DNA from 3 places in the Paenibacillus sp. PvR098 genome. Region 2 is predicted to be linked to each of the others. Evidence: predicted binding sites of a transcription regulator. Region 2 holds the regulator's gene; each other region holds the start of a gene.
What was found. Region 2 encodes LexA, which represses DNA repair genes until DNA is damaged. Its sites were predicted from a motif close to CGAACATATGTTCG; they were not measured.
Positions count from the first base shown of each region.

Region 1: the regulator LexA is predicted to act here: its motif matches at 6,135-6,148, upstream of addB (helicase-exonuclease AddAB subunit AddB).
Region 3: the regulator LexA is predicted to act here: its motif matches at 2,964-2,977, upstream of JOE45_RS01725 (YhjD family protein).

Region 1 covers NZ_JAFIBU010000001.1:166,510-174,713, reverse strand. Annotated here, with positions in the region: gene addA (helicase-exonuclease AddAB subunit AddA) at 1-2,313, opposite strand, end outside; gene addB (helicase-exonuclease AddAB subunit AddB) at 2,313-6,026, opposite strand; gene JOE45_RS00830 (nitroreductase family protein) at 6,825-7,409, opposite strand; gene JOE45_RS00825 (class I SAM-dependent rRNA methyltransferase) at 7,463-8,204, opposite strand, start outside.
Region 2 covers NZ_JAFIBU010000001.1:1,032,344-1,040,547, forward strand. Annotated here, with positions in the region: gene metH (methionine synthase) at 1-1,980, opposite strand, end outside; gene JOE45_RS05125 (1,2-dihydroxy-3-keto-5-methylthiopentene dioxygenase) at 2,270-2,812, shown strand; gene JOE45_RS05130 (HAD family hydrolase) at 2,909-3,700, opposite strand; gene JOE45_RS05135 (hypothetical protein) at 3,743-4,252, opposite strand; gene JOE45_RS05140 (aldo/keto reductase) at 4,277-5,266, opposite strand; gene JOE45_RS05145 (DUF896 domain-containing protein) at 5,283-5,477, opposite strand; gene JOE45_RS23405 (LysM peptidoglycan-binding domain-containing protein) at 5,583-5,939, opposite strand; gene lexA (transcriptional repressor LexA) at 6,087-6,707, shown strand; gene JOE45_RS05160 (hypothetical protein) at 7,242-7,406, opposite strand; gene JOE45_RS05165 (hypothetical protein) at 7,450-7,653, opposite strand.
Region 3 covers NZ_JAFIBU010000001.1:349,290-357,493, forward strand. Annotated here, with positions in the region: gene JOE45_RS01710 (proline dehydrogenase family protein) at 1-232, opposite strand, end outside; gene pruA (L-glutamate gamma-semialdehyde dehydrogenase) at 438-1,985, shown strand; gene JOE45_RS01720 (MBL fold metallo-hydrolase) at 2,087-2,830, opposite strand; gene JOE45_RS01725 (YhjD family protein) at 3,019-3,378, shown strand; gene JOE45_RS01730 (stalk domain-containing protein) at 3,631-4,245, shown strand; gene JOE45_RS01735 (DUF1292 domain-containing protein) at 4,479-4,778, shown strand; gene JOE45_RS01740 (DUF1885 family protein) at 4,907-5,326, opposite strand; gene JOE45_RS01745 (HAD family hydrolase) at 5,474-6,316, shown strand; gene JOE45_RS01750 (aminotransferase class I/II-fold pyridoxal phosphate-dependent enzyme) at 6,371-7,840, opposite strand; gene JOE45_RS01755 (MFS transporter) at 8,123-8,204, shown strand, end outside.

The DNA of each region.
Region 1 (8,204 bases), 870 kb from region 2:
CTGCGCCATCAATCTCCAGTGCTTTAACTGTTCAAGGAAAGACCTTAATTTGTGTTGAATCTCGGACTTCCGGACAAACGCGCCTTCGTCATCGCAAGATGGTTTCAAGCCGCCTTGACCCGGTAAATCGTCCCCTCCCTCCGTCTCCGCTTCATCTTTTCGGGCGTACGCTCTCACCGCATCGAAAAAAGCACCGTGACGGCTGCATATCCGTACATGAGCCAGCTCCTCGTTATCCATCCCCACGATTGGCGAGCGAAGCACCGAGGCCAGAGGAATATCCTGATACGGATTATCGACGATCTTGAGCAGCGACAAAACGACTTGAATCTCCGTTGCCGTAAAATAACCGGTATTCAGCTCCGCATAGGCCGGGATGCCCTGCTGCCGGAGCTCCTCGATCAGCACAGGAGCCCACTGCTGAGTGGCGCGAAGCAGAATGACAAAATCCCGGAAATCTGCCGGCCGCAGTCCTTTCACGGATTTATCGAACACCTGAAACCGTTCGCCGCCATCCATCCCCATCATGCGGCAAATCTGCTGTGCAATATACCGGGCTTCCAACTGCGCCGCCTCTAGCTCACGCACGTTTTCTGCCTCATCCTCAGAAGCGCTGTCTGTCTCCGATACGTTGTCCGTCTCCGTTACCCTTTCGCCTTCCGGCTTCTGGCCCGGCGCGCTCTCGTCATAGGGCGTCCTATCAATGAGAACAAGCTCGGAGGCCAGCTCGAAGCTCCCTTTCTCCGCTTCCGGATATCCCGCGCCATATACGAGCTCCGCTCTTTCATCATAGGCGATTTCACCCACGGTCTCATTCATCAGCTGGCGGAAAATATAATTCGTACCGTCCACCACTTGGCGTCGGCTGCGGAAGTTACGGGCCAAATCAATGCGTCTGCCCGGATCCGTTCCGTCCAGCTTAAAGCTTTTATATTTTTCCTGAAACAAACTCGGCTCCGCCAAACGAAACCGATATATGCTTTGCTTCACATCGCCGACCATAAACCGGTTACCGGGAGCCTCCCGCGATATCAGCTCGACAATCGCCTCCTGCACGCGGTTCGTATCCTGATATTCGTCAAGCAAGGCTTCGACGAACTGCTCCCGATATTCCAAAGCCGCTTGAGAAGGCACCGGGGCTCCCGGAGAGGATTGTTCCGAGCTTAGGATGCGCAGGCAGTAATGCTCCAGATCGGCGAAATCGACGAGACCTTTGGCCAGCTTGGCCTTCCGGTACCGATCAGCAAACTCGATCACCAAATCTGCAAGAGTCCTCATGAGCGGAGCCATCGTTCTCAGCTCCTCATCATACTGTTCCGGCGTTCGCCCAAACAGCTCCTCCTTCAGGTCTCCCAGCCTCTCTTTGGCCTCATTACGAAGCTCTTTCACCTGCTCCTGCAGCTCTTTGTCGTACTGATCTCCTTTGCAGGGCTTCAGCTTCCCGAAGCTTGCCCCCTGAAGCGCTTGATAAAGGCGCTCCCAGGATGATCCATTTGCGGCTTCAAGCAGCGATTCAATGATACTCATATCGTCATTCAAATTTCCCAAATACGGTTCGGGTCCGGCGGGTTCCTGGGCTGTACGTAAGGCATCTTGAAGTAAAGCGGACAACCCCTGCAGTTCCAGCCGGATATACGCCCGCAAGCTGGGCATCCACGGATTCTCCGCTAGTGCCGAACAATCCTCGAATTTTCGTACACTTTCTTCAAGCCAATGCTGCGGCCAAGGGTGGCTGCGGGAATCGTCGTACAGCCGCTGCACCAACTGAAAAAGCGCATCGTCGCTTTTATCACCGCTGAATGCATCCGCCAACCGCCAGAAAGGATCTTCTTCGGCAGCATCTCCATATCGCTCTTCAAGAAGCTCCTCAAGCAAATCTTGACGCAGCAGCGCGCTTTCTGTTTCGTTCGCAATGCGAAACCCCGGATCCAAGCCGATTAGCTGATAATGCTTTTGAATAACTTCCATGCAAAACGAATGCAGCGTCGTAATCGATGCTCTGGGTATAAGGGCCAATTGACGCCGAAGGTGATCGGAATCGGGATTGGCCGTGAGCGCTTTTTCCAGAGCTTCGCTGATCCGGTGACGCATCTCCGCAGCCGCTGCTTTGGTGAATGTAGCCACAAGCAGCCGATCCACATCGATCGGATCTTTTTCATCGGAAATGCGCCGGATAATCCGCTCTACGAGTACGGCCGTTTTGCCGGAACCGGCGGCGGCGGCCACCAGGATGGAATGCCCGTGAACGGAGATCGCGTTCCATTGGTCATCCGTCCAAGTGCTGCCCTCAGGCTTTGGAAACGTTACAGTCATCAGGTCTCTCCTCCATCGTTTTCTTTACGGCCGGACGTGGAATTCAACTCGTCTTCTGTGAGAGCGTCCGATTCGTCTTCCGTTGAAGCTGCGATCTCCAGTGCGGCAAGCGGCAGGATTCGGGACGCCGCCGGCCTAAAACCTGAAACAGACCCGCGCCGTTTCGGTTCAGCCTGTTTCTCCATCAGCTCCCACACCAAATCTTTGCCTATCGGAGGCAGCACCTTATAATCGTTGCCTTCCAGCTGCGTGTCGAACTGGCATACCGACCTGTAGGAGCAGTTGGTGCAGGCGATTGACTGCCCCATTCGATAGGGTTCAATATCGATGCGCCCATCCGTCATGGACGTGCCGATCTCGCGTATGGTTCGTCTAACATAGCCTCTAACCGTATTCCACTGCGCTTCCGATGCAACAGAAGAAGTTTTATAGAAGCTGCCGTCCGTTTTGAGCGCTGCCGGCAGCAGCTCGGAATGCCCGCTTGCCCCGATCAGACTGCTATCCATGAGCCCGATCACCTCCGGATCAGCTTTAAGCAGCCCTTTCATTTTGAAGCGTTTCTTCAGCTCCTTATCGATCTGTTCGACAGTCAGTCCGTTTTTGGCATTCAATATCGGATTGTGTACATGAAAATAAAGGACTCCGGCGGGCTCCGCTTCTTTGCCCAGCCATATCGGCGCGTGCGTCAGGATCACATCCAAATAGGTAAGCATTTGCAGGGAAAGCCCGTAATACACTTCGGCCATGTTCAGCATTTTGGCGCTTGATTTATAATCGATCACCCTCAGCAGCGTTCCCTGCTCGGTATCCGCGCGATCGATCCGGTCGATCCTTCCGCGAAGCTCCATACGAACTCCGTTATTCAGCTCGTAAATCAGCGGCGGAATCGGCTGCCCGTTTCCGAAGCCGATCTCGAGTCCGATCGGGCGGAATTGCCCACGCTTGGCATGCTCTCCCAGCATCAAGGCGGCCCGGCTAATCACCTGCTTCAGCTTGCGGGCAATATACAAATACCTTTTGGAGCTGAGAAGAATTTCGCCCTGCAGCTTAGGCGCAAGCGCATCGACCACCAGCGCGGCGCGCTCTTCGCTCTCCCTGGCAGTGAGCGCCCCCCAATCCACTCCCTCCATCTCCACTTGCTCCGCAAACTTGCTCAAGGCCGCATGAAACAACTGCCCTACGTCGGGTGCCTCCAACCGGAAAATGCGGCGTTCCTTCAGCCGCAGCCCATGAGAAGCGAATTGGGAGAATGGACAAGCGACAAACCGTTCCATCCGCGACACGCTGGTTTCGATATGTTCTCCGTACAGCTGCCTGCTGGTCGGATCGCTTAAAGCCGGTGCCTTATTCGTATACAGCAGCGATTGAATCATTCGGGAAAGCTTCCAGCCGAATTCCGGCTGCCGGGCAAACCAATTGTATACGGACCACCATACCCCGCTCATGGGGGAACCCTGCATCCACTGCTTTAATTGCACAACCAGCAGCGATAGCGCTTTGTCCGAATGCGCCACATATTCGAGCTGCTCGCCGGAGGATGCATCCGAAGCCGGATCATTAAACAAGAGCCGCTCCCGAGTGTGCGGAAACAACCGCTTGATTTGCCGGATCACATCGGAAGGAAGCAGCGATTTCCCTTCTTCATCGGCCAAAGGATAGCTGAGCCATAATCCGTCTGACGGAGTGCAGAACGCGCAGTAGATCAAGAACGACTCATCAAGCAGCCGTCTTCGGCTTCCTTCAGCAGTCTGAAGACCCGCCGAACCGAGCCTCTCCCGTTCCGCTTCCGTCAGCACGCCGCTTTCAGTAATTTTGGCGGGCATGACGCCTTCATTCACCCCGAGTACAAACATGTGCTTCACCCGTCCGGAACGGGTTCGGTCCATCGACCCGATCAACACCTGATCCAATGTCGGAGGAACAAGACCGAGCTTGATGCTCTCAAACCCTGTTTGGATCAACTCCGCGAATAAGTCCAGTGATGTGGACTGCTCCCCCATCAGCTCGGCAAGCTGATCGAACACATCCATGATCCGCTCCCATACCTGTGCGTGCTCCCTGGCTTTTTCCGGTTCACCGCACCGCAGTGACGCCTGACTCCACGCTTCCAGCCGTTCAGGCACTTGAAGCCTGATAAGCAGTTCGTATACCGCTCGTACGCGGTCTTGTACCGTTGTTTTCTCACGCAGCTTGTTTTGCAGCTCCATAAGCGGCTCGGCTACCGCCCTGCGACAGGCATTGATTTTAGTCAAAAAAGCCTCGTCAGCAGCTCGTGCTTCCGCTTCATCCTGCTCCAGGTTCGTTCTATTGGAGTAGGTCCAATCCTTCGGATCTGTCCATTTGGAGCCTTGAATGCCGAAGGCCAATACATAGTTTTCCAACTGATCCATTGCGAGACGGTCGATCCGCAGCTTCCCTCCCTGAGGGTCCCTTTCCTCAGCAAACGGCAGGAACAAGCCTGTTTTGACGCATCGAAAAACGGCATCATATTTCCAATAATTGAGCACTGTCTCGAGTGCCGAGCGAATCAGCTCCACCACCGGATGATGCATCACCGAACGCTTCTGGTCGAAGAAATGGGGGATGCCGTAATCACGGAACGTTCCGGCCAGCAGATCACCGTAAGCTTCCACGCTTCGGACGGAGACGGAAATATCGCGCCAACGCAGCCCTCCATCACGCACAAGCTTCACGATATCCCGGGCTAATCCCTCCACCTCGGCCCTTCGGCTTACCGCTGCGGAGATCCGGACGGACGAACCTCCGTTAACCTCCCCTTTGTCGGTGAATGGCTTCTTGACCCGATCTCCCCAATGCGCTTCCAGATAAGCGAGCATCGGATTGTCCCCAAACCGTGCAGGAGGGGAGTCTGAAAGCACAATATGCTCCGCTACATCGACCGCTTGCTGCCGCAGCCGCTCCTGAAGCTCCAGCATGGTGCGTGCCGTGGGATGGAATAAATCTAGCTCATAAAGACCTTCCCCATTCAAGTAAGGCCGATCGAGACATAGCGTTAGCGTCACATTCCTTGCCCTCTGCGCAAGCTGCTCCAGTACCGCGAATTCCTGCGGCGTAAACCCGTGAAACCCGTCTACCCAGCACTCGGCATCATGTACATAATCCGATTCGCCAAGCTGCTTGGCAAGCAAGGTCAAATAATCTTCTCCGTCCAAGTAAAGCTTTGACAGCTCCATTTCAAAATCGCCATAGATCAACTGCAGATCGTGCAGCTTATCCTCCAATGAACCGCCTGAAGCACTGAGGGAGCCGAAACGCTCCGAATAAAACCGGCTGAGGCCTTCAGACGTTACACAGTAGCGCTTGAATTCGCTGAACAGTTGATTCAAATTGTCCAGAAACCCCATTTGATCCGCAGAAGCTTGAAATCGGCGCAGCCGATCCTTGTTTCTATGTATAACGCGGTGAAGCAGCAACTTTTTCCCCGTTTCATCAATCGGAAGACGAGCCGTGCCCCCGACCTCTTGCATCACCCGCCAGGCCAACCGGCGAAAACTAAGAACCTGCGCCCGAAGCGTTCCCCCAAGCTCAGGTGCGGATACAAGCGCATACTCCGCCTGAAACGTCGCCTGCTCCGGCACAAGCCATATCAGCGGTCTCCCCTCCGGCTTCTCCATGAGCCTTTGTTTGATTTCATTTAGACAAAATGTCGTTTTCCCGCTCCCGGCACGGCCAAGCACAAAACGAAAAGCCATGATCGCTTCCTCCGTTCCGTATCATTTACATTAACTCTATTATTCTACCAAAAATCCGCACTTGATGGGAAAAGGTAGGTTTTGGTCATTATAACATTTTTCAAAACAGGAACAAACGTTCTAAATGTGAACAACTATTGAACCTGCATGCCAAATTCCAGCTACATGTTCCTAAAGAGGAGAAAAACAGCGTAAAACCTCGAAATCATAAGATTATGGACTATGACTTACGTTTTCATTGGTTTTCATTGCCAATGATTGTCGCTTTCATGGAGGTATATCAGCTTTGTCAAATGGTGTTGCATACAAGATAATAAAGATACAATATTTACAAGGAGGTCATTTCAAATGATTAAATTTTTCACTTCTTTTATCGACTATTTCGCAGAAGTAAAAACCGAAACCTACCGATTATTAGACCAGCATGGGTTATCAGACCACGATTAAGAAGTTCACAATGATATAGAAGGAGGTAATTCAAATGATTAAATTTATCACTTCTTTTATTGATTATATCGTAGAGGTAAGACATGAAACTTATAAATTATTAGATAAGCATGGATTATCAGACAACGATTAAGAAGATACTCCAGCCCCCATTTTTATGATCTAATGAATGAGGTGATATGGTGGATTTAGGTTATGTAGTTTGACACCCTGTTCGTTCCCAATATGGAATGAGCAGGTTTTTTTTGCGTAAAAATGAGCTAACTGCACCAAAAAAGACGATACCCCCACAGGATATCGCCCTTCTGTTTACTGGTCACTTCTATTGTATTGAATACAGAGTACTGTCCGTCAATCCGTCATCCACACCGTTTTGTCCGCTGCAGGTCTCCGCTTGCCTTCCGGCTGTGGCATATCCGGAATCCCCATGTACAGCAGTCCGACCATTTCTTCCTTATCGGTCAGCTTGAAGGCTTGCTTCATCCGCGCGTGGTACATCGGTTCGCCGGAGCGCCAGATCGCTCCAAGGCCCAGAGCATGTACCGTCAAGAGCATATTTTGCACGGCGGCATGCACTGCAGCAAATTCTTCGATTTGAATAACACCCTTAGCATCCGTTGGCGAAACAACGACAGCGATCACGACCGGTGCGCGGAACGCCTTGGCGGCTTGCTTCGCCCGCAATCCCTCCAAATCCTCCTTCGTGAGCTGCGGAGCTTTATCCGACACTATATCAGCATAGGCATCAGCCAGCACCTGCCGCCCTTTGCCCGTCATGACAAAGAAACGCCACGGCTCAGTTCCATGATGACTTGGGGCCCAGTTCCCCGCCTCCAGCACCTCTTCGATTTGCTCCCTGGAGATCGGATCCTGCTTCACCCGTCCGACACTCCGTCGGCCCTGAATCGCTTCCTCCAAACGCATGCTTCCCATCATCCGACACCTCTCCTCATTGAACGGCATCTTAACACTGTAAAACATGTACTCGGTTATCGCTTGCTCCGCACTTCAAAAATAGCAAATTTTAAATAATTGCCTTCGTCGACGCCCAAAATTCGCGGATGATCCTTCCCGGCATTGCGGAATTCAATCAAACGAAGCGTCTTGCCCGCATCCACCGCCGCAGCATGAATCGTCTCCAGAAACAGCTCCGGCTTCATGTGGTACGAGCAGCTGGCTGTTACCAAATAGCCGCCCTCATTCACCAGCTTCATTCCGTGCAGGTTGATGTCTTTGTAGCCTCTGCAGGCTCCTTCCACGGCGCTTCGCGATTTGGCAAAGGCCGGAGGATCCAGAATGACAACATCCCACGTCCTTCCTTTACTCACAAGAGGGACGGAGGTATCCACCTTCCGCCGATCCGCTTGCGCACGTTCCTGCCGAATGTCAAGACCGCGGGACTGCTCGCGCAAATAATCGAACGCATCGGCAACCACGAACTCCACCCGTTCCTCGAATCCGTTGAGCTCCACGTTCCGCTTGGCGGTATCCACCGCATGCTCCGATATATCCAGGCAGGTCACTTTCTTTGCCCCGTAAGCGCAAGCGTTCAGCGTAAAGCTGCCGGTATGCGAGAAGCACTCCAGCACCGTAGCGCCGTCCCAATAAGGAAACGTCACCTCGGTTCCGCTTTTGTTCACGGGAATCCGCTTCACCGTTCCGTCGTCCAACAATTGCTCTCTAAGCTCAATACCGCTTCGCTTGCCCCAGCCCTTCATAAGTGGGGCCAAA
Region 2 (8,204 bases):
ACCGTTAATAATTTCAAGCGGCGGATATTTTTTTAGCGCCTCATCCAAATCTGGAATCAGGCCTTCTTTCGTGCCCTCCACGACATACGAAGCCAAGCGCTCCTCCAAGGTCAAATTCGAAATTTTTTCTTTCTTCTCAACCTTCTTGGTGCGGAAATGCGCAACGAACTCGGCCAACGTATCATCATTCGTATCATAGATGAGGTTCTCCGCCAATCTCCGCTCTTCTTCAGGAATGGATGCATACCGTTCCAGCTTCTCCGTATTGACGATCGCGTAATCTAGACCCGCCTTCGTACAATGGTACAAAAAGACGGCGTTGAGCACTTCACGTCCAGCCTCAGGCAGACCAAATGAAACGTTGCTAAGCCCGAGTATCGTCTCCGTATCCGGCATGGCTTCCTTAATCATCCGAATACCGTCAATCGTTTCTTTCGCCGATCCGATATACTGCTGATCTCCCGTACCTACAGGGAAGACGAGCGGGTCAAAAATGATATCGTTCGGGTTCATCCCATATTTGTTTACAAGCAGATCGTATGAGCGCTGGGCAACTTCCAGCTTGTCTTTTGCTGTAATGGCTTGTCCGCGTTCGTCAATAGTTCCCACAACAGCAGCTGCACCATATTTATGAATGAGCGGCACAACTTGCTCAAACTTCTCTTCCCCGTCTTCCAGGTTAATTGAGTTGATGATCGCTTTCCCTTGAGAATACTTCAGACTCAGCTCTATGACACGATAATCCGTTGAATCAAGCATCAATGGAACCTTTACCTTTTTGACGACAAGCTCCAGGAACTTCTCCATATCCGCCATTTCATCGCGATCCGGATCCTGTAAACAAACGTCGATGACATGTGCACCGCCCTTGACTTGAGCGCGGGCAATTTCCGAAGCTTCCTCGTACTTGCCCTCTGCGATCAGGCGTTTAAACTTACGAGAACCCAGTACATTCGTTCTCTCGCCAACCATGTAAGGACGATTCGCATCCTCGATATATACTGTCTCAATCCCAGAAACAGCCGGGGGATGGACTCCTCTATGACCTCGAGGCTTGTAGGAGCTGAGAGTCTCTGCCATTGCGCGAATATGGTCAGGTGTTGTACCACAGCAGCCACCGGCAATGTTAAGCCAACCCTGCTCGGCAAATCCGGCCATTTTCTTCGCTAACGTTTCTGGTGACTCATGGTAATTTCCGTTCTCATCCGGTAGTCCCGCATTCGGGTAACAGCTGACAGCCGTACCGGCAATATCCGCCAATGTCCGGATATGATCACGCATAAATTCCGGTCCCGTCGCACAGTTAAGACCAACAGATACCGGCTCTAAATGCTCGAGAGAAATATAGAATGATTCAATATTTTGACCGGCAAGCGTCGTACCCATCGGCTCGATCGTACCGGAGATCATTAAAGGCAGCTTCTTCCCTAGCATATCGAACGCTTTGCGAATACCGATACTTCCTGCTTTCACGTTGAGCGTATCCTGCGACGTCTCGAGCAGAAGCGCGTCAACACCCGCTTCCATTAACGCCAGGGCTTGTTCGTAATAGCTGTCAATCAAATCGTCGAACGTGACTCCTCCCGTAACGGAAAGCGTTTTGGTTGTCGGACCCATGGCACCCACCACATAACGCGGCCATTCTGGAGTACTGTATTTATTTGCTGCTTCAATCGCGAGCTTGGCAGCGACCAAATTGATTTCCCGAGCCCGATCCTGCAGTTCATACTCCGCAAGGACCACACTGGTGGCTCCGAAGGTATTCGTCTCTACCATATCCGCACCCGCGGCAAAATAAGCTTCATGAATTTTACGGATCACATCCGGTCTTGTAAGAACAAGAATCTCATTACACCCATCCAGGTCTTCTCCGCCGAAATCTTCCTCGGTAAGATTTTCTTGCTGGATCATGGTGCCCATGGCGCCGTCCAATATCATAATTTTCTTTTGTAATTGCTCTTGCAAAGATGACTTATTCATCTAGGATCCCCTTTCAACCTGCCGCCATATTTATTATATCATTTCAATATGCGGATCTTACGCAGCATCTCTTTCGTCGCTGTCGAACAAACGCGAAAGTTCGCAAAATACATTATCCCTAAAGTGTACCAGAAACAAAGCATGATGAAAAGGAACTTCACCTATTATCAAACGAGAATTGTACTAAATCTAAGGAATGAATAATCCATTACACATCGACAGATGAGATACCTTCCACTATAATAAACTACAGATAGGAACCATTCTTTATTGGAAAGAGGGATAGACCATGGCAGAAATAAGAATCCGCAACACCAACGAACGAATCTCAGGCGAACAAAACGTCAAAGCGTTTTTGGATAAACAAGAGGTCCTGTATGAGCACTGGAACGCAGGCAAGCTGCCTGTCGAGCTGCAAGAAAAATTTGCACTGACAGACGAGGAAAAAGCGCAAATTTTATCTACCTTTGATGGAGAAATCCGCGATCTGGCTGGACGCCGCGGTTACCAGACATGGGACCTCATTGCCCTTTCCGACGCCACACCAAACCTCGACGAGCTCCTCAAAAAGTTCGAGCAGGTTCATACGCATACGGAAGATGAAGTACGGGCCATTACGGCCGGCAAAGGTATTTTCATTATCAAAGGCACCGACGATGTGGGCTATTTCGACGTCGAACTCGAAGCAGGCGATGTTATTTCCGTCCCGGAGCATAAGCCTCACTTCTTCACTTTGATGGAAAACCGCCAAATCGTAGCCGTACGCCTCTTTATCGAAACAGAAGGCTGGATCGCTCACCCGTTCGAAGATGCGACGTTCCAAAAGGCATAATCATCTATATAAATAATGCATCAAAAACCCCGTCAAATGGACGGGGTTTTCTAATACCGAATTTGTCGTTAGGTTTGACGGCCGATCATCGTCAGATTACAACGAGTCGATGATCGTTTGAATCTCGCGCAAATTTGTAATTTCATGTGAAGGTACGATCTCATCGGATCGCTGCAGGCCGTGACGGTTGATCCACATATTACGCATACCCACTGTATTGGAACCGAGAATATCGGTTGTCAGTTTGTCACCGATCATAACGCCTTCATCCGCTTGGATGTCTAACAAACGCATAGCGTGTTCAAAAATGGCTCCCGCAGGCTTCCCTTGACCGAACTCTCCCGAGATAACGATATGATCAAAATAAGGAGCAAGCTTAGGCACTCCCGCCAGCTTTTCCTGCTGCAAATCGGGAGATCCATTCGTCAAAAGAAGAAGCTGATAACGCTCCTTCAACTGATCTAATACCTCAAACGTTTCCTCATACACAATGGGACGGTTTCTTCGTTCAGCCGGGAACAGCTCGCCGAGTTTATAGCCAAGCTCTTTATCCTCGATGCCTAACGCTTTCAACCCCAGTGTCCAAGACTCCGTACGATATTCTGGAGCCAGCGCTTGAAGTTTACGGAATTCTTCTTGCTTCCCTTGGGAAAAATGCGCCCACAGTCCTTCAAACGGGTTAATTCCGATCATTTTTGTAAATGGGAACGTCTCATACGATTCATATAAAGCACGGGCTTCACGTCGTACAGCATCCTCCAGATGAGCCGGATCTACTTTATAATATTTAGCCGCTTCAGAGCAAGTCGCTTGAAAAGCTTCTTTTACACTGCGGTCGTCCCACAGCAGCGTGTCATCCAAATCGAATAGAACCGCCTTGATCCCCATAAATTGTGTTCCTCTTTCTCCCCTGATTTATCTCTTCATTGATTAATCTTTGATTAACGTCACGTTGTTTTTTTCCGCGTACTCCTGAAGCTTTTCTCTCGCGGAGTCTACCGGAAACAGATGGTAGAGCTTGGTGAACACCCACCGTTTTCCTTTGGGCTTGAAGTTGATCACAATGGCATCTTTACTCATGGTAATATCCTTAATTTGATCTGCTTCCATAAACCGGTTACCGCCAAATCTGCGCGACGATAACGTTTTTTTATCAATTTTCAGAAAAGGACGGCGAATCCAATACATCAGGAATGCTAGAAAAATATAGCTGGCCCCAGTAATCCAATATAGCTGCTCTTGTCCAGGTTGATTCCGAAAAGTAATAAAACAAAAAACACCGGTAGCCACAAGCAGCATCGGCAAAAACCAGCTCCGTCCTTTGAATGTGACCGAACCGTCGGCACTTACTCCCGCAATCTCGCCTTTTCCGCTCTTCTTCCGCTGCGTGTTAGAAACTTTCGTATTTTTCCGAACCATTCGTTCCCACTTACGTGACATGATGAGTGCCCCTTATATTGTCATTTACACTTTGCGCCAAAACTTGTCAATAAAACGGGTAGGATATTCCGATTCCAGAGCGCTTACATCATCTAAGCGCTGCCATTGCTCAGCATCCAGCTTCCAATCCATAGCTCCCATGTTTTCTTCAAATTGCTCTAATGTCCGTGCACCAAAAATCGGCGATGTGATGCCCGGTTTATGGATCAACCAGTTCAACGCCACCTGAGCAGGAGTTTTGTCGACCTCACGAGCAACCGAAATAACTTCATCTAATATTTGAAAGTTTTTCTCTGTATTGCGGATTTCCCAACGGCTCTCTCCCATTTTAGATGCCAAGCGTCCTTCCGTCGGTTCCTGTCCACGAACATATCTTCCTGTCAAAAAACCACCGCCAAGAGGTGCCCAAGGGATAACACCCACATTCTCTTCTAAACAAAGAGGCAGAACCTCACGATCCATCGTGCGGCAAACTAAACTATACTGCGGCTGTATGGAGATAAAGCGAGCATATCTACTAAAATCACTGATGCTTAGTGATTTCATTAATTGATAAGCCAAGAAATTAGAACAGCCGATGTACCGTACTTTGCCTGATGTAACAAGATCATCCAATGTTCTCAATGTTTCCTCGATTGGCGTAATTTGATCCCAAACGTGCATCTGATAAAGATCAATATAATCTGTACCTAAACGGCGAAGACTCGCTTCCACACCATCGAGAATGTGTTTGCGGGATAAGCCTACGTGGTTGATATTCGATCCAGTAGGAAAGCGTACCTTGGTCGCCAAAATCACATCGGAACGATGTTCACGAATCGCTTTGCCTACAATCTCTTCGGAAGTACCGGAGACATACACATCCGCAGTATCGATAAAGTTACCTCCGCGCTCCAAAAAACGATGAACCATTTCAATCGAGTCCTGCTCATTTGTCGTGTTTCCAAATGTCATCGTACCTAAACAAAGCTCCGAAACGGCGATGCCGCTTTTTCCTAATACACGATACTCCATCTCTCATCCTCCGCTCTTACTTCTTCTCTTCATCAACAAACTTGATGTTATCGAGATGACCACGCAAGGAGGATTTAAAAGAGTCGATATACTTTCTTCTTAGTTCGTTGCGTTCATTCAGTTCCACATCGGTAAGCCCTTCCTCCGTCTTCGCTTTGCGGGCCAACTCGTTGATTCGCCGTACGATTGCATCATGATCCGATTCGCTCATGCTGTTCCTCCTGATAATGTCATTTCAAATTATACTTTGACATTACCGCTACGGATTGTCAAGAGAAGCAGCCTCTAGAAAACCGGATACCTGTGTAACGATCAATTATGGAAGCAAAAGCTTCTGACCTAATTGTATATTTACATTCTTCAAACCGTTAATCGCTTTCAACTGGTGCACATATTCTCTCACATCTTGTCCGTCACCAGCATGCTGAGATGCAATGCCCCAGAGGGTGTCTCCAGACTGAACCTCCACGTAAGTATGCACCAGTACCTGAGAGGTTGCTGCGTGAGCATCTTGATCAAAGATTAATGTGGCCAATACAGCAGCAAAAAACACCGTAAACAACAGCAGAGCACCTAAAACCATGGCACGCACGTACGTTCTCTTATTATTATGACTTGTCTGCATAAGCTGTCGAGAATTGAAATTATGTATGAGTTGAGTATTTTGTATCATCGAAAGTCGACCTCCAAACACTTGTTCTGTTTTTAATTTAACACGAACACTTGTTTGTGTCAATGGTTTTCTCGAACTTATGTTTGTACGAACTCCGGTTCTATGTTATAATTCTAAGTAATGATTACCAAAAATGGAGTGATGATCATGAGCAAAATTTCCAATCGTCAGCTGGCGATTTTAGAGTTCATCAAGAACGAAGTTAGGGAAAAGGGATACCCGCCTTCAGTAAGAGAAATTGGTGAGGCGGTTGGACTGGCTTCCAGTTCTACGGTACACGGCCACTTGGAGCGATTGGAAAAAAAAGGGATGATTCGCAGAGACCCTACGAAGCCAAGAGCGATAGAAATTTTGGACGGAAGCTCTTCAGACGGCCCTTTCTCCGTATCCGTGGCAAGAGTGCCTCTAATTGGACGGGTTACAGCAGGGGTGCCAATTACGGCAACGGAGAACATTGAGGATTATTTTCCGCTTCCAAGCCATTATGTAGGAGATAATAATGTCTTCATGTTAAGCGTTATCGGAGAAAGTATGATTGACGCCGGCATCCATAACGGAGATTATGTTATCGTGCGTCAGCAGCAAACTGCCGATAATGGAGATATCATTGTCGCGATGACCGAGGACGATGAAGCAACGGTGAAAACTTTTTATAAAGAAAAGGACCATATTCGATTACAGCCTGAAAACCCGACGATGGAGCCGCTTCGACTTAAGAATGTCAGTGTTTTAGGTAAGGTCATTGGTGTATTCAGAAATATTCATTAATTTCTTCCCTTTCTCCGCCAGTTTCGGTCGGTTGAAAGGTTTTTTTATGTTCCAGGCGCAGCCACAGGACATAAAAAACGCCCGCTGCCGTAATGCTTGCTGGCAGAGCGCGTATCTCAGTCCAAAGCTGGATAACTACTATTAATATAGTGTAAAATATCGGTCCCGCTCTCAATCATGAACCTGTGTGAGTTGCCGCTGTATACTAATTCCTTTTAAGCAAAAGAAAAAGCATTCTTACGATTGCATCAAGAATGAATTAATTCGTTCTACTTTTTACCAATTCACAAAATTTCTCTTGCGGTGACAAACCTTCTTAGCCAAAACGGGCTTCTCCATCTAGTAATCGTCACACCAGTTATGAAGTATTCGAACTTCATTAGCAGATTATAACAAGTACACATATTATCTAACTTACCAATCATATTAAAACCGAATTATAATTATATTCCCTTTATGATCCGGCGGTATTCTAAAATTATTGAACTTTCTTTAACAAAAAAAGCACCTCCTTAAGGAAGTGCATAACGATATTCAGTCAGTGTTCATGAATTTATGATCCCTAGTGATATACCATACGCCATCGTTAAAGTGAACGTGGATCTCTGTATGCTCATCGATATGAGGTGAACTTTCAATCATCCGCTGAACCAACTCGCCTATTTTGCTTTTATCTTCTGTCCCGTCTTGCAGACTCATATTAAACCCTCCCATGTATTTCAGAAATTCATACGGCTCCGATTCAACTTTGATTACCCACGATTTCGAATTCACTTTGAAGCTCACTGATAACCAAATCCAACGCTGTAAGTTGCCCTTTGATAATCTGCTGTAAATCCTGAAATTCGGGTTGATCAAGCTGAGTAAGGAGGACGGTGCGCCGTACTTCGAGCCGTTCTACAAATTCTTCGATCTTACCGCGGCGGTATGTTCCTGGTGGCGCCATGCCCGATCACCTACAAATGATTTTTTATACTCTCATTATATCAGAAATTGGGATGTATATGCATACATTATTATTCATTCGTTAACAATTGCATTCAATCATTAAACTATCGAACTCTCCCCATTATTCAGAGAGGTTTGTTTCCACTACGTAGGGTGGTATAATTGACAAAACATATAGAGAGGTGCTTAATGAACAAAGAACTAGTATTCCGCATCGTCCCCTCCTTGGCCGTAGTGATCGCTTGTGTCCTATTGCTGAAAGAAACAATAACCCCTACTGTATACTTTGTACTGATCAGTCCATTCGTGCTCCTTTACGCTTGGGGCAGGATAAAACGATAAGCCTCGCAATGTGTGTATGAACTTGTAAGAACTACTTACAAGTTCATCAATATTCAAACGGTTTTCATTCATACCACGACGATGTTTCTTTCTCTCCAGTTGAACTCCTTTACACCTGAGGTTGTCACCAATCTAAAAAAGCGTGCCCTTACGAAACAAAGATTTTGACAAGCAAGCACCTCTATTTTCTGCTGACTTGCACTACCT
Region 3 (8,204 bases), 680 kb from region 2:
ACCTGTCTGCCTCCGATAAATCGCGAATGCTCTCGCCAAGCACATCCAAGGTGGCTGCGATTCCCCTGTCATTTAAACGGCGGATCTGCAGCAAGGCTTCATCGGCTGTTTCTCCCGCGACGAACCGGCTGGCTCCGAGCTTCATTCCGTACCGGTGAGCCGTCGCCTCGACAGCCCGGTTTCCGGCTAGCGCAAGCAGAGTGGAACGGAACAGTTTGGTACCGATATCCAAACACGATCACCCTCTCTCCGATTTGCTTCTTGTGGGCGGCGCGGCGGCATACATATGTAGTAGAAGTGCAGCTTCGTTTGGCCTGAGGAGTCGGCGCCGCTGGTTCGGTGCTAATCTATTTTATTCCGCAAGAACCCGAAATGAGACTTCAATTAATCAAATGAGATTTCCCATAACTTTGTATCGAGCAGAGGAGGAATGACTCATGGTAGAACCTTTTCGCAACGAGCCGTTCACAGACTTTACCCAGTCGGGGAATCGAGAGGTATTAGCAGCGGCGCTCGAGAGGGTCGAAGCGCAGCTAGGGCAAGAATACAGCCTGCGGATTGGCGCTGAACGGCTGCTCACGGACCGGAAGGCCGATTCGGTCGATCCTGCCGATCCGACGAGGGTGATCGGAACGGTAAGCCAAGCGGATCAAGCTTTGGCAGAGAAAGCGATTCTCGCCGCAGCGCATGCGTTTACGTCATGGAAATCGGTGCCCCCGGCGGTACGGGCCCGCTATTTATACAAAACCGCCGAGCTGCTGCGCAGCCGGAAAGCAGAGTTTTCCGCTTGGATGGTGGTGGAAGCGGGGAAGAGCTGGGCGGAGGCGGATGCCGATACCGCAGAAGCGATTGATTTTCTTGAGTTTTACGGCCGGGAAGCGGAGCGTCTGTCGGAGCGGCAGCCGCTTACACATATTCCGGGAGAGGACAACGAGCTTACCTATATTCCGCTCGGGGTCGGCATAGTTATCCCTCCATGGAACTTTCCGCTCGCTATTATGGCGGGAATGACGTCGGCGGCTGTGGCGGCCGGCAACACGGTTGTGCTGAAACCGGCCAGTGCGACACCGGTCATAGCCGCTAAGTTTATGGAGATGCTCGACATGGCTGGCTTGCCGGATGGTGTGGTCAACTTCCTGCCAGGCTCCGGGCAGGAGGTGGGCGATGTTTTGGTGGAGCATCCGTTGACCCGGTTTGTTAGCTTTACGGGATCCCGCGAAGTGGGGCTGCGTATCAACGAGCGGGCGGCCAAAACCGCCCCCGGACAGCGCTGGATCAAGCGGGTCGTCGCCGAAATGGGCGGCAAGGATGCGATTATCGTCGATAGCGACTGTGACCTGGAGCTGGCAGCGGAGGCGATTACGGCGTCGGCCTTCGGGTTTGCCGGACAAAAGTGCTCCGCCTGTTCTCGCGCCATAGTGCATGAGAGTGTATATGATGAGGTGCTTCGCAGGGTGGCGGAACGCGTAAGCCGTCTGCGTGTAGGTGATCCGTCAGATCCTGAAATGGATGTCGGACCGGTCATCGATGCCAAGGCTCACCGTAAAATTCTCGAATATCTGGAAATCGGTCGTATGGAGGGCCGTGTGGTGTGCGGAGGCAGAGCGGGGAATGCCAAGGGGTATTATATCGAGCCGACTATCATCGCAGATGTCGACTCGAAGGCACGAATCGCGCAGGAGGAAATTTTCGGGCCGGTGGTTGCGTTCATTAAAGCGTCCTCGTTCGATCAAGCGCTCGAGCTGGCCAATGATACGGAGTATGGGCTGACCGGAGCGGTCATCACGAGGAACAGGGCGCATTTGGAACGGGCTCGCTCGGAGTTTCATGTCGGTAATCTATATTTCAATCGCAAATGCACAGGAGCGCTTGTAGGGGTTCATCCGTTCGGCGGCTTTAACATGTCCGGAACGGATTCCAAAGCGGGTGGGCGCGATTACCTGCTCCAGTTTACTCAAGCCAAGGTCGTCTCGGAACGATTCTGAAGGGTACTGCAGCAGCAAAACCTGACCCCAACGGGTCAGGTTATGGATGGCGTCTGTTGGGATGAGATGGCGTCCATGAAACGCGGCGCGATCGATGATCCTTACGACGGCAAGGTATACGTTTTGAACTGCTCCATGAAGGTCATATGACCCGTTTTTCCGATAAATTGGGACATGTTGTCTCCATAGTGCATAAGCAGCACCTTCTTTTGTACGTCCGCGGGCAGTGTAAGCAGCTCGTCCAGGCAGGCGTGCACGGTTCCTGGACAGAACAGCTGACAATCGTGCAGGATGACTTCACAGCCTTGTTCGTGCAGTCCAAGCAGCAGCGGAGCGCTAAATTTCATATCTGCGCTGTAAAATATGTTGCCGTTAAGCAGCAGAGAGTAGCTTGACTTGCCGGGAATATGATCTGTCGGGATCGTCTCCACGCTTAGTCCCGGATGGAGGGCAAACGGCGTCCGCTCCGCCAAAGAAATCACTTCAAAATAATCGTTCAAGCTGACAAGGCCTTCGGCCGTATTCTCAAGTCCTCCCCGAAGCGTATGCTCCCAGAGAACGGTTTCCAATGGAGCAGGAACCAGCAGCTTGATTTTGCGTTTGAACACGTACATATATTGAAAAGCAAGCTCTTCAAGCCCGCCCACATGATCCGCATGGATATGAGAGATGAGCACCGCATCGATCCGATCGAGCGGAATCCCGAGTTCGTACAACGCCCTTGGAGCGGTAATCCCGCAATCGATTAATAATGTAAAGCCGTCCGAATAGACCAATGCGTTGTTATTGTAAAATGTTTTGGCAAATGCGCTTCCCGTACCGATCATTTGAATTTGCAGGCTCACTTGCGGTCCTCCACTCGCCTATGACATACCAGCTGAATATTTATTTAATCTACCATGTTTTTCATGAAAGATTCAAGAATATTTTGTCAGGTTTTGGCTTCAATAAAGGAATAGGCTTGTCTTTGTTGAAAAGGGAACAAATGTTCTATATAATGAGTGTACAAATCTTTTGTTTCGGGTGGGCGAACATGCGGAATAGTACGGTGGAGACGTGGGTTCATCAATATGTTGTGACGTTGCATCTGCTTAAAGCGCTGGAGCTGGACCGTAAATATGCCGAAGCGATGAAGCTGTCCCGGATTTGGAGCGGATTGTTCGAACGGCTGTCCATACGGGTGGAAAGGGAACATATCGGCATCAAGCAGCGGCTTCGCAAGAGCGGCTGCCGCATTGTGCTGGAAGAAATTACGCCAGAACGGAACTATCACGTTATGTATGTATTTCAGGGCTACGAATTTCACTGCTCGATCATGCCGATGGTGCTCAGGGGGAAGTGCGAGGAGAAGCTGCAGCAGCTGCTTGGGGCAGAGGATGAGTTCACACGTTAGAAGGAAAGAGGGGAATTTCCCGGGCAAGCGCATGAATCTTCACCGCTCGTCAAAAAGGATGGTGTGATTCGACATGCGCGCCCGCCTCTTTATTGCCATATTTTGTATAAATGCTACGTGAAATCCCTGGACAATAACTAGATGTAGATATTTATCAAAAAAAGTTTGGGGTTTTCCCATAAAACACCGCAACTCTTACGAACCATCGGAGTATAAGATAACAAACCAAGAACATGATGGAGGTTGCTGGAAATGAAGGTGCCGCGATTACTGACGCTGATGCTGTCGCTTTCCCTGTTCGGGACGGCAGGGGTCTACGCCAGTTCCATGTGGGGCGAATTTGAAGGTTATGTTAAGGCAAAAGTGATGATTAACAATGCGGAAAGGCCGTTCAAAGACGGTGAGACCCCCGCTTTTTTGATTAAAGGAAGCACCGTGCTTCCCGTTCGTGCCTTATCCGATTCCTTGCAAGCTCTAGTCAAATGGGATGACGCCTCGAAGACGGTGTCCATCTACAAGCCAAACGTACATATGTTTGTAGCCAAGAAGGTCGATAACGATTATTCCATCACACAGCCGTTTGGTGGAGTCGAGAAGGGCGACCGACTGGATTTTGCGGTATTTGCTCAAGTGGATAGCCTGACCATACCGATTCACTCCTTTAAAATGTCTATCGTATCGCCAGGTGGCAAAGAGGTAGGGGTTCATGAGAAGGTCGTCGGCGGGCAAAGAGAAAGCTTCTGGTATCCGTGGCCGTTCAACATATCGTTTGATGAATCCGGCAAATATGTTGTGAAGTTTTCCATTAAGGAGAGCGAAACGAGCAGCTATACCGTAGTATCCGAGAAGTTGATCGTCTCCAAATAACACATATAGAAGATAAGGGATAGCGTGACGGCCGCTGTCCCTTTTTTTGTTGTATTTTAAGAGGCTCCATCATAACTTCTCTGTATATCAAGACCAGAACCCGGTGCCGAATCGATCGCTGTACACTTTAACGAATCCTAGACAGGGAGGCGGTCCGCTTCATTGACTTGGGCTCCGTGAGCGTGGTACGATACGGAAGTACGACCAATTTTATAATGAAATGAGGTTTTCCCATGAGCGAGCACATTCATGATGCTTCCTGCGACCATGATCATGAGGATGATATTTTTATAGTAACCGATCAAGACGGCGTTGAGCATGAGATGGTTATGGTTTATACCTTTGAGGCGAGCGACCGGGCGTATGCGGTGCTTCTGGACCGCAACGACGTGGAGTCTGATGGTGTAATTTTCCGGATTGAAGAAGAAGACGGTGAAGCCTTTCTCACTAGTATCGAGGATGAGGAAGAGTGGGATCGCGTTGTTCAGATTTATAACGAGATCGTGGAAGAACAACAAGAGCAGCAGTCATGACATTAGATGCGAAGAACCCTTCTTGAGTGAGAGAAGGGTTCTTCGCTTAAATACGGGTATGGATGAGAGATAATAATTTTGTACTGATATCAGCATGATACCTTGCAGCCCATCGGGAAGCTGAAGCGCTACTTCCGGGGATTGAAGTACATAATGCGTCCGTTGAACAAATGAAGCTCGGCTTTCCACAGCTTGGCTAAATATTTGCAATACTCATTACCCTTCGCTTTGTCTCCATGCGTACAGTCGTCAGGTAATACGACCTGTACGTAATGGCGCTCTGTATCTGTTTGCGTCTCGGAGCCGACACCCATGACGATATATTTGTAGAGCGGATTTTTTCCTTTTAAATAAAACCACTGGCCCTCGGCTTCGGCCTTTGTTTCCAGCGTGTACGGGAAGCCGGCATCATCGTACTCCCATTCGAGCTGCCGGCCTGTGAGTGCCAGCTGATCCTGGTAATGCATGAGCTGGTTCTTCAATTCATCCAGCGTTAACGAGGAAACGGCGGACCCTTCTACGAACTTAATATAAGCGCTTTGCGCCATGATGAATGCACCTGCCTACATAATGGACTGGAAAGGTTTTCTTGCTTCAAGCACCATGACCATCATAGCATTAAGAAAAACCAAATACAATACTTGCTTAAGGCTTTTGCGGACAGCTGAGCGGATAGGCAGAAAAAGAGGTTTCCTATGATCGACAGCCAATTCTTCAGCAATTATTTGCTGGTAACAGATATGGACGGGACGCTGCTGAGCAGCGGCAAGGACATTAGCCCTGACAATCTTGCCGCCATAGAGCGGTTTACAGCGCATGGAGGAAGGTTCACTTTGGCGACAGGTCGCATAGCGTCTTCCGTCAGGCGTTATGCGAATCGGCTGCCAGTGAATGCTCCGGTCATTTTAAGCAACGGAGCCGTCATATACGATTACGCTTGTGAGGAGACCCTATGGGTAAGGACGCTGCCTGCATCCAGCAGGAGAGTGCTGGAGAGGGTCATGGAACGGTTTCCAGAGCTGGGCGTTGAAATCTATGCGAAGGACGGGACTGCTCCTTATACCCTGAGGGACAATGAAACTACAGAGCGGCATCGGCGTATTGAGGGGTTTCCGCTGCAGGCGATTAGAATTTCCGATGAGCTGTCAGAGCCCTGGATCAAAATATTGTTCGCTTGGGAGCCGAGTCGGCTGGATGACGTCGCCATGGCCGTAAATGAACTTACGGAGGATGCGGAGGTGGTCTGGGTTCGATCGGACGATAAATATTTGGAGATGCTCTCGCAAGGGGCGACCAAAGGCCACGCGCTGGAGGAGCTAAGCGTGCACGTTGACATTCCGATCGAGCGCTGCGTGGCCATGGGAGATCATCTGAACGATCTGGAGATGATCCGCAGGGCAGGGATCGGCATCGCCGTTGCCAACGCCCACCCGGAGCTGCTGCAGGCTGCTGTCCGTTCCTGCAAGCACCATAACGAGCATGCGGTGGCCGACGTCATTGGTTGGCTTGAGGAACAGATTAAGCAAGGAAGCCTATAAAACGGAACAAGGCCAGCCCGGGCAGGGCTGGCCTTGTTGAGCAATCCGGCGAGGTTAAAAAATCGCCGGTGTTTCCACGATGACTTTGACTTTTTCAATGCTGCGGTCTTCAGGCCCTTTAACAGGCAAGCCGACCTCGATGTGCTCCGTAATGTAGTCAATCAGGTCCTGGGTGATGAGTTCACCCGGCAGCAATATCGGTATGCCCGGAGGGTATACGTAAATGAATTCCGCGATAATGCGGTCCGCGGATTCCTTGAACGGGATCATTTCGGTATCCCCGTAGAACGCGTCACGCGGAGACAAGGTGAGCTGCGGTATTTTCGGAATTTTAATCACCAGCTCATTCGCTTGACGGATGGAGTAGTTCTCTTGTGAGAGCCTGCGGAGGGCGGTGAGAAGAATATCGATGTTCTCTCGCGTATCACCAGGAGTGACCAGACACAAGATGTTGTACATATCGCTAAGCTCAACTTCAATATTGTACTGCTCCCGGAGCCAGTTTTCCACATCGTAGCCGGTAATGCCCAGATGGCGCACATGGATGCTGACCTTCGTCGGGTCGTAATTGTAAGTGGCTTCCTTGCCCAGGATTTCTTCTCCGAAGCAGTAAAGACCAGGGATGCGGTTGATTTCTTCCCGTGCGTAGTCGGCAAGCTCAAGCGCCCGGTCCGCCAGCTCTTTGCCGCTCAGAGCTAGGTAGCGTCTTGCGCAGTCGAGCGACCCGAGCAAAATGTACGAGGTGGAGGTGGTCGTCAGCATGCTGATGATCGTCTTGGCGCGCATCACATTGACACGGCCTTCGCGAATGTTAAGCACCGAGCTTTGTGTCAGCGAGCCGCCGAGCTTGTGAACGCTCGTAGCCGCCATATCCGCGCCTGCCTGCATGGCGGACATCGGCAGCTTATCGTTGAAATGGATCAGCACGCCGTGGGCTTCATCCACCAGCACCGGAATGTTATAACTGTGAACGATGTCGACGATTTCCTTCAGATTGGCGCAGACGCCATAATAAGTCGGATTGATGACCAGCACGGCTTTGGCATCCGGGTGAATTTCCAGCGCTCGCCGTACCGACTTCGTCGATACACCATGATCGATCCCTAAGGAATCATCCCGCACCGGCTTCAGGAAGACGGGCTTTGCTCCGGCGAAAATAATCGCCGACATGACCGATTTGTGAACGTTGCGGGGGACGATGATCTTATCTCCTTGTGAGCAGACGGTTAAGATCATTGTCATGATGGCGCCGCTTGTCCCTTGTACGGAGAAGAAGGTATGATCGGCTCCGAACGCTTCTGCAGCGAGCTTTTGAGATTCCTCAATGACGCCGGTAGGCTGATGCAAATCGTCGAGCGGAGCTATATTAATCAGGTCGATGGACAGCGCGTTATCGCCGATGAACTCTCGAAATTCCGGGTCCATCCCGACCCCTTTCTTATGTCCTGGAATATGAAACTGAACCGGATTACGGCCGGCATGCTCTTTAAGCGCGGTAAACAAGGGAGTTTTCGTTTGATCCACGGCTCATCCCTACCCTTCTTGATCGATTTATCGTGACACAGCAAAAAATAAGCAAACAAAATGAGTATAGCAAAATGTGACAAGGATGCAAGCAGTTTTTGCAGGAGATTTGGAATTGATCTTGTCAAAGACTGTTGATCCTTGATAGTTTGATAATTTTGCAGAGAAATTAATCAGGGGTTTGTCCATTTTGTTAATCTTATCTAAAGTTCGTTTCCATCGGCAAAAAAGATGTGGTACGATAAGGGAAACTATCGCAGATCGGGAGGAACCCATTACCACATGAACAAACAGCTTGCCATAATCATGGTTCTGCTGATGACGATTTTTGTCGGCTTCGGCATAATCATTCCGGTACTTCCCG